One region of the Salinicola sp. RZ23 genome, then DNA from elsewhere that is predicted to be linked to it. Evidence: predicted binding sites of a transcription regulator. Region 1 holds the regulator's gene; the other holds the start of a gene.
What was found. Region 1 encodes LexA, which represses DNA repair genes until DNA is damaged. Its sites were predicted from a motif close to TACTGTNTANNTANACAGTA; they were not measured.
Positions count from the first base shown of each region.

Region 2: the regulator LexA is predicted to act here: its motif matches at 2,477-2,496, upstream of DOM67_RS16025 (S24 family peptidase).

Region 1 covers NZ_PZJK01000015.1:106,972-111,388, reverse strand. The annotation lists gene nagZ (beta-N-acetylhexosaminidase) at 1-726, opposite strand, end outside; gene DOM67_RS15315 (TetR/AcrR family transcriptional regulator) at 806-1,462, opposite strand; gene lexA (transcriptional repressor LexA) at 1,745-2,392, shown strand; gene dinB (DNA polymerase IV) at 2,405-3,466, shown strand; gene purU (formyltetrahydrofolate deformylase) at 3,504-4,352, opposite strand.
Region 2 covers NZ_PZJK01000015.1:260,360-264,776, forward strand. The annotation lists gene DOM67_RS16015 (hypothetical protein) at 1-1,208, opposite strand, end outside; gene DOM67_RS16020 (hypothetical protein) at 1,205-1,741, opposite strand; gene DOM67_RS16025 (S24 family peptidase) at 2,144-2,455, opposite strand; tRNA gene DOM67_RS16030 (tRNA-Ser) at 2,781-2,870, opposite strand; gene DOM67_RS16035 (Bax inhibitor-1/YccA family protein) at 3,034-3,705, shown strand; gene tusD (sulfurtransferase complex subunit TusD) at 3,851-4,243, shown strand; gene tusC (sulfurtransferase complex subunit TusC) at 4,279-4,417, shown strand, end outside.

The sequences.
Region 1 (4,417 bases):
GAGCTCTTCGCGCAGCAACCCCAGCCAGCTGGGCGAGAAGCCCGCGGGGCGCTCGTCGAAGGCGGGAAAGATCACATGGGCCGGCATCACCGCATCGAGCTTGCCTGCCAGCCGCGCAAAAGGCACCAGATCGTGCGCGCGCAGCGCCTCCAGCGAGCGCGAATCCCGGGCCACGGCGTGGTGCGAATCCTGACGCGCCCCGCCATGCCCGGGAAAGTGCTTGCCGATGGCGACCATGCCAGCGTCATGCAGACCATCGATGAAGGCGCCGGCCAGCGCCGCGACCACCTCCGGGTCGGGGGAGAAACTGCGCGAGCCGATCGCCGGCGACTGGTCATCGTCGAGGTCGAGCACCGGGGCGAAGGTCAGGTCGAAACCGCACGCTGCCATCTCCATGCCCAGCAGCCAGCCGGTATCCAGCGCCAGGGCCAGAGCCGCCTCCGGCGCCTCGGCGAACTGTCGCCCCAGGGTCGCCATCGGCGGCAGCCGGGTCACGCCCTGCTTGAGCCGCTGCACGCGACCGCCCTCCTGGTCGACGGCGACCAGAATGTCCGGTCGGCAGGCGCGAATCTCGCCGATCAGCGCCTGGGTGGTCCCCGCATCCGGGGTATTGCGCGCAAACAGAATGACGCCCCCGACCTCGGGGCGCGACAGCAGCCGCCGCTCTTCCTCGCGCAGTCGAGTGCCCTCGACGTCCAGCATTACCGGACCCAGCGGTTGTGTCATAGCCGTTACCTGAAACCGTGAAGCGCCCGATTCTAGACGACCCGTCGGCGTCATGACAGAGGGCGCTGCCGCTACCGTGTCAGGTCGCTGCTGGCTCAGGCGACTCCAGCGGTGCCAGCATGCCCGCCGCCACCACCGGCTTGAGCCGCCGGATCAGATCGCGCACGGTGACATGCTCGTGGTACTCGTTGTCGGCGATATCGCGCAGCGCATCCAACCCAGAGAGCGTGAACACCACGGTTCCAAGCATGAAGTGGAGGCGCCAGAAGCGCTCCGCCTCCGGCAGCTCCGGCGTGGCCAGCCGCAAGCAGGCGACGAATCGGTGGAAGGTTTCGCCGTAGTGCGCCTGAATATAGCGCCGCAGATGCCCCTGGGCCTGGGTATAGGCCAGCCCAAGAAGCTTCATGAAGATCTTGAGACTGTGGCGCTCCGCCGGCACCTCGAGCACGCTTTCGGCGAGGCGTTCGAGCAGCACCTCGAGGGGAATGGTCTGCCCGCCATAGTGGCGTTCGAGCCCGTCGAGCGCGTGATTGAGACGCTCGGCGAAGGGGTCGAGGTAACGCGCGAAGACCGCCTGGATCAGTGCCTTCTTGGAGCCGAAATGGTAGTTGACCGCCGCCAGATTGACCTTGGCCCGGGTAGTGATGTTGCGCAGCGACGTTTCGGCGAACCCCTTCTCGGCGAACAGCACCTCGGCGGTGTCGAGAATGCGGGTCACGGTGTCGGATTGGGCCATGGACTACCTCTTTCCTGTCGACATCGGGGGCTGCTCGCTGACACCGAAGCTGCCGGCCGACGCCTGTCGAATCAGCTGAAAAACGCCTGTTTAAAACGCTTTTGAATCTAACCACTCCCGGCGCGGCGGCACAATCGCGGCAAACGTCGAAGGCACCCTGCCGCCCTCTTTTCCTTGCCCACCCTTTTCCCTTTGTCTACCCCTTTCCCTGCCCAGCAGGACTGGATACAATTCCAGACTGTATACATGACCAAGCCCTGACAGGCCCCGGGGAGACGCCCAATGTCGAGACCGCTCACCGCCCGGCAGCAGAACGTCTACGATTTCATCGTCAAGACGATGACCGAGTTCGGCTATCCACCCACCCGCGCCGAGATCGCCAAGGCGCTGGGATTCCGCTCCCCCAACGCCGCCGAGGAGCACCTGCGCGCGCTCGATCGCAAGGGCGTGATCCGCATGATTCCGGGGACCTCCCGCGGGATCCGCCTGCCCGCTGCGGCCGGCGCACCCGAGCCCGTCGAAGCCGTCGAGACGGGGCTGCCGATCGTGGGTAACGTCGCCGCCGGCAGCCCGATCCTCGCCGCCGAGCACATCGACCGCTACTGCCCGCTGCCGGCCGACTACTTCGCCCCCAGGGCCGACTACCTGCTGCGCGTACGCGGGCTGTCGATGAAGGACATCGGCATTCTCGATGGTGACCTGCTCGCCGTGCACCGTACCCAGGAGGTGCGCGACGGTCAGATCGTGGTCGCCCGACTCGACGACGAAGTCACGGTCAAGCGCTTCCAGCGGCACGGGCGCCGCGTCACCCTGCTGGCGGAGAACCCCGACTTCGCCCCCATCGAGGTCGACCTGGAGCATCAGCAGCTGGATATCGAGGGCCTCGGCGTCGGGATCATCCGCGGCGGCAATGGCCTGGGCCTGCAGTAGACGCCAACGGCCATGCGCAAGATCCTCCACGCGGACTGCGACTGCTTCTACGCCGCGGTGGAAATGCGCGACAACCCCGGGCTGCGCGACCTGCCGCTGGCGATCGGCGGCAGTGCCGACAAGCGCGGAGTCATCGCCACCTGCAACTACCCGGCCCGGCGCTATGGCATCCACTCGGCGATGCCCACCGCGCGCGCCCTGCGGCTATGCCCCGAGCTCAAGCTGCTGGCGCCGGACTTCGACCGCTACCGCCGCGTCTCGCATGACATCCAGGCGGTCTTCCACGAGCTGACCCCGCTGGTGGAACCGCTCTCCCTCGACGAAGCCTATCTCGACGTCAGTGAGGTCACCCGCTTCCAGGGCAGCGCGACCTGGATGGCGCACTGGCTCAAGCAGGAGGTGCTCGCGCGTACGGGCATCGTGGTCTCGGTGGGCGTGGCGCCCAACAAGTTTCTGGCCAAGATCGCCAGTGACTGGGACAAGCCGGATGGCCTGTTCGTGATTCCACCCACGCAGATGGCGAGCTTCATCGAGGGGCTGGCGGTCAACAAGCTGCACGGGGTCGGCCCCGCCACCGCGGCCAAGCTGGAGGGGCTGGGTATCGCTACCTGCGCCGAGCTGCGCGCACGGCCGCTGGAGCAGCTGATCGATGCCTTCGGCAAGTTCGGCCAGCGCCTGCACGAGCTGGCCCACGGCATCGATGACCGTCCGGTCAACGTCACCCGCGAACGCAAGTCGGTCAGCGTCGAGACCACCTACGACAGCGATCTGCCGGATCTCGCCCAGTGCCACCAGGCACTGGCACCGCTGATCGCCCGGCTCGACGAGCGCCTGGCCCGCCACGGCAACCCCGATATCGGCAAGCAGTTCGTCAAGGTGCGCTTCCACGACTTCACCAGCACCACCCAGGAGACCGGCGCCCGGGGCGTGATCCATGCACGCTTCCACGAACTGCTGGAGAGCGCCTGGCAGCGCGGCGGCCGCCCGGTGCGTCTGCTCGGGGTCGGCGTGCGCCTGGCCCCGGAGGCCGAGCAGCGCCAGCTCAGCCTGTTCGACGGCGAGCAGCCGACCTGACGCCGCAGGCGAGAGGCCGACCACACCGGGGCAGAACTCAGGAGAAGACGACGGTCTTGTTGCCGTGGATCAGCACGCGGTCCTGCAGATGCCAGCGCAGGCCACGTGCGAGCACCGCCTTCTCCACGTCGCGCCCCAGCCGGACCAGGTCCTGGGGCGTATGGCAGTGCGACACCCGCTGAATGTCCTGCTCGATGATCGGCCCCGCGTCCAGCTCCTGGGTGACGTAGTGGCAGGTCGCACCGATCAGCTTGACCCCACGCTCGAACGCCTGGTGATAGGGCTTGGCACCGGCGAAGGAGGGCAAAAAGCTGTGGTGGATATTGATGATGCGACCGGCATAGCGCTCGCACAGCGCCGGCGGAAGGATCTGCATGTAGCGCGCCAGCACCACACTGTCGGCGTCAGCCGCAGCGATCAGCCGTTCGACCTCGGCGAATGCCGGCGCCTTGTCGGCGGGGTCGACGCTCACCCGATGGAAGGTGATGCCGTGCCACTCGACGAGCGCGCGCAGATCGTCGTGGTTGGAGATCACGCAGGGGATATCGCAATCGAGCTCCCCCGCCGACCAGCGGTAGAGCAGGTCGACCAGGCAGTGCGACTCGCGCGATACCATCAGCACCACCCGCTGACGCCGGCTGGCATCGCTGAGTCGCCAATCCATCGCGAACTCGCGGGCGATGCTCTCGAACTCGGCACGGAAGGCCGCGGCGCCGAGCGCCTCCGACTGAATGTCGTAGCGCATGAAAAAACGCCCGTTATCCAGATCGGAATGCTGGTTGGCCTCGATGATGGAACCACCCTGGGCGGCGATGAAGCCCGAGACCCGGGACACGATCCCGACCCGATCGGGGCAGGAGACGATCAAACGATAATTGTGCGGCATAACTCACGCTGACAGGGTCGAAGAAACGAAAAGTCGCCGCGCAACGACGGGCGCGACGACGCAAC
Region 2 (4,417 bases), 150 kb from region 1:
ACAATTAGAACCAATGGCCAGCTGACACCCAATGGATTCTTTGTGACTGCGATCTTACCAATGTTTATAAGCCCAGCCGTCCCATGAGCAATAATTAACTGTCTGCGTAAGCGGGGGTCGGAAGCTGCGGGGATGGCCTCCTTCACTGATTTTCCATCACGAAGCTTCCGTATCATGTATCCCGCTCGAATAATGAGCTCACTGATTGCGACGGGGATCGAAGCAGCGATGAAGTGGCGGAAATCGTAACCACTTCGATACATCATTCGTGATAGCTCAGCAATGGAGTAATTTTTGTCACCAATTTTGCCAAACTGAAGAAAGGAAAGTAGTGGCATGAGAGGCGCGGGCAATCCGGCAGGCGTGGCGACATCAGACAACAAATGCCCGGCAACCCGTTTTAGAGCTTTTAACACACGAGCGATAAACCATTCACCTTCTAACAATGGAATGGCTGTCTGCTGGACAATGATGTTGCCGAATTTGTCAATCGTCGTGAATTCACCCATTAATATGTCTTTGACCCCAAATATGAAACCTAATATGGGATCGTGGCCTAGTGATTGGTATCTGTGGGTGCGAGGTGAAAGACCTTCCACATTGATATTAAGCTTCGCATTTGACGCTGGATCGAAAGAGACGTTGTATAGCTTCTCCAACGATTTAATTCTCTCAGGCGAGAGAATCTTGCCAAATGAATCATTGACTTTATTTGAAAGCCAGCCGCCATCGGCACCTTGGCTGCCTAGGAAACCACTATGTGAAGGAACCCTTACAAGGAATATGTCAATTAATCCTGATAAAATCCCTGCTGAGACAGCTAGAGCGAAGTCGTAGCGATCGAGGCTACGAAGCCACCCAAAGTCTTTTTCGATCCCGCCATGTTTGCGTATAACTTGATTGATTTCCGAAGCGGAGAGTATTTCAGAGAAAGATAAAGATCCCGTAACAGTAGCTTCCGCCTCGGCTATGACCTCAGCCCAGCTGTTGGCTTTTATAGCATGTGTCGTAAGCTTATTAATGCCTGTGGGCTGGGCTTTCGGAAGGTCCTTGCCGTATTTAAGAATCAATTCTTCAGATGAGTTGATTCTGTCATTCAGAATCTGGCGCTCGTCCGACAGGTTTGACTCGATTTCTCGAGACTGCCTCGCGTGATAAATCGCAACGCGTTTACCATCTTCAAGATAGCCCCTTCTTTTCCCAGTCACGTGGCTTTTCCGTTTAAGTCGCTTTCAAGGTCTTTAATGATCGTCTGTAAGACAATATTGAGGCGCTCAAGGTAATCAGCCCGTTCTTTGTTTTCTCCGAATTTAGCTTTCAGCTCGGAGATGATTTTGTTCTGCTTCTCCACCGCACTCTGAAGGAGCATCTCTTTCTTTTCATGTAGCTTTCGTTTGTTTCTTTTCGAAATGAAGGCGTATGCCCCTACGCCCAGTAGTGCGGCGGGAGCGGCAACAACGCCAATTCCAGCGACCATGCCGCCACCGACCAGAGACCCTGCCGTAGCGAGTCCAGAAGTTATCCCCGCGGCTGAGAGTCCTGTTACCCCCCCAAAGTAGAGCCCAGCAAAACCTATGCCTGCACCAGTTCCAATTCCACCAGCAGCAGCTAGGACTTCATTGACATCACCGTCATGAGAGCTCTCACGAGTTGGATCATTGATAGCAGCAGAGGCTTCATCGAGGACTTTCTGTACGGGAGCAAGTGCTTTTTCATTCTGATATAATGGTTTGTCAGACATTGCAGTACCAAGAGGTTGGGGGTAGACACTTACGTGATATCGGCTGACCTCGCCATAAGTTTAGCCTCATCTACTCAACCGAAGCCTTGTAAAAGATCCAACAACCCCATCTGTACCGGTCTGACTCAGGCCGGTAGGGCGTCCTTCCACTTCCAGGGAAGCAGTACGTCGAGGTCGTACGCGTCGCCTAGAGTGGGCGGTTCAGTTCAGGTGCGGTTTGAACAGCCGCTCGCAGCTCACGTAGAACGAGTTGCAGTCGACGATGGCGATCATACGCAGAACTCGGCATGCCCGGAGCGGACCACACCCCAGATCTGGGTCTCGACATCTGTCATGGGAATCGGTGGATAGCGATTGCCGCCGGAGCACAGCAGTTACCACTCCTCGCGGGTGACCCACTTCTTAACAGTCAGCTCGCTCTCGACCAGTGCGACGACGATATGCCCGGGGCTGGGCGTAATCGAGCGATCGACGACCAAAGAAGTCGCCTTCGTAGATGCGGTACTCCTCCATCGAGTCGCCCGAGACCTGGAAGATGAACGTTGCGGCTTGGTGCTTGATGAAGCGCTCGTTGAGGTCGAAGGAGCGCCCGGCGTAATCCTCCGCGGGGCTAGCAAAACCGGCAATGCCGGCGCGGGCCAGCACCTCAGCGCAGGGGATGTCGAGGCGGGGCGGGCTACTCGGCGCCTGGCCGATGAGTTGGATGCGGGACATGATTCATGGCCTTCCCTAATAAACTGTATGTAAATACAGTATTCAGAGAAAGCCCCGGAGAGGCAAATGATTCTTTGGGGGGCCGGTGGACGAAAACGGAACTGGGGCAGGCAACAGCCCGGCTCGTGGCGATCATGAGAATATTGCATGCCTGCAGGAGAGCCGGCGAGGGGGAGTGCGACTTTCGTATAGCAACAAGCGTTTAAGCACCGGTCCGGCGCAAGCTCTATAACGGTGATCGTTATAGGCGTTATAGAAACGGCGTTTCCAAAAGGCTTCAGGCAAGAAAAAGGGCCAGCTAAGTAGCTGACCCTTAAGAAAAAAGTGGCGGAGGGACAGGGATTCGAACCCTGGAAGGGCATTAACCCTTGCCGGTTTTCAAGACCGGTGCATTCAACCGCTCTGCCATCCCTCCGGCTTACGGCGGGAGATAGTACCAGCTCTCCCTCGGTCGTCAACAGGTTCTTTAGCTTTCAAAGGGTTATTTCACTTCCGACGGTGCCATTTACGCTTGTCAGGGGAACTTTGCAAGGGCATTCTGGTCCATGGGTGTAATCGACATAACCGAGGGGATACGTATGGACTACCGCACATCGCACGACGTCACTGAGCGTCGATCGAGCGTGGCCAGCACCAACAAGGTGTTACGCAACACCTACATGCTGCTGGCCATGACCCTGATGTTCTCTGCCGTGACCGCGGGCGTCGCGATGGCGCTGGGCGTCACTCAGATCAACATCTTCATTTTCTTCATCGGTGCCTATGGCCTGATGTTCCTGGTGCACAAGACTGCCAACTCGGCCGCCGGCATTCTGACGACGTTCGCGTTCACCGGGTTCATGGGCTTTACCCTGGGGCCGATCATCGATCTCTACCTTTCCATCCCCAACGGTGCGCAGTTGGTGATGACCGCGCTGGGCATGACCGCGGCCACCTTCCTGGGGCTGTCGGCGGTGGCGCTGATCACGCGCAAGGATTTCAGCTTCCTTGGCAACTTCATGGTGGCTGGTGCCATCGTGCTGGTGCTGGCAATGGTCGCGGCGATGATCTTCAACATCCCGGGGCTTGCGTTGGCAGTATCCGCAGGTTTCGTGCTGTTCTCGTCGGCGGCGATCCTGTTCCAGACCAGTGAGATCATTCACCGGGCGGGCGAGACCAACTACATTCTCGCCACCATCACGCTCTATGTGTCGATCTACAATCTGTTCATCAGCCTGCTGTCCATTCTGGGCGTGATGTCCGACGATTGATCCACACGCAGGGCGCTGACCGCCCAACCGCTGAACGGAAACCCCACCTCGGTGGGGTTTTCTGCGTTTGGGTGCCACGTTTTGGCGGGGTGGCCGGCTTTGGTAAGATGCGAGCCTTCCCATGATCGATAGGCCATATGACGTGTTGAGCTATGCGCTGCTGGTTCACGCCGCGCCCTACAGCGAGCAGGGCGCGCTCTCGGCGCTGCGTTTCGCCCAGGCGGCGGTGGCGCAGGGCCATCGGGTGTCGAGCGTGTTCTTCTATCGTGACGGCGTGCACAACGCTTCGATGCTGATGGCGCCGCCGCAGGACGAGGTCCACCTGGCCGAGGGCTGGCGATCACTGGCGCAGGAACATGGCACTGAGCTGCTGGTCTGCGTGGCGGCGGGTCTGCGTCGCGGTCTGATGAGCGCCGAGGAGAGTGCGCGTCACGGTCGCGAGGCGCACAACGTCGAGCCGCCGTTCGTGTTGACCGGGCTGGGGCAACTGGTCGATGCCATGCTGGGCAATGATCGCGTGATCACCTTTGCCCCCTGAGAGCCGATTCACGAGTGAGTGTCAGAGTGAGTGCCATGACAGACGATGAAACGGCGCCAGCCGCCGACACCCAGCCGATATCGCTCGACCTGCTGGTCATACTGCGCCATCCGCCGCACGGCAGCAGCTGGCTGCGCGAGGGCGTCGATGTCGCCCTGGTGGCCGCGGCCTTCG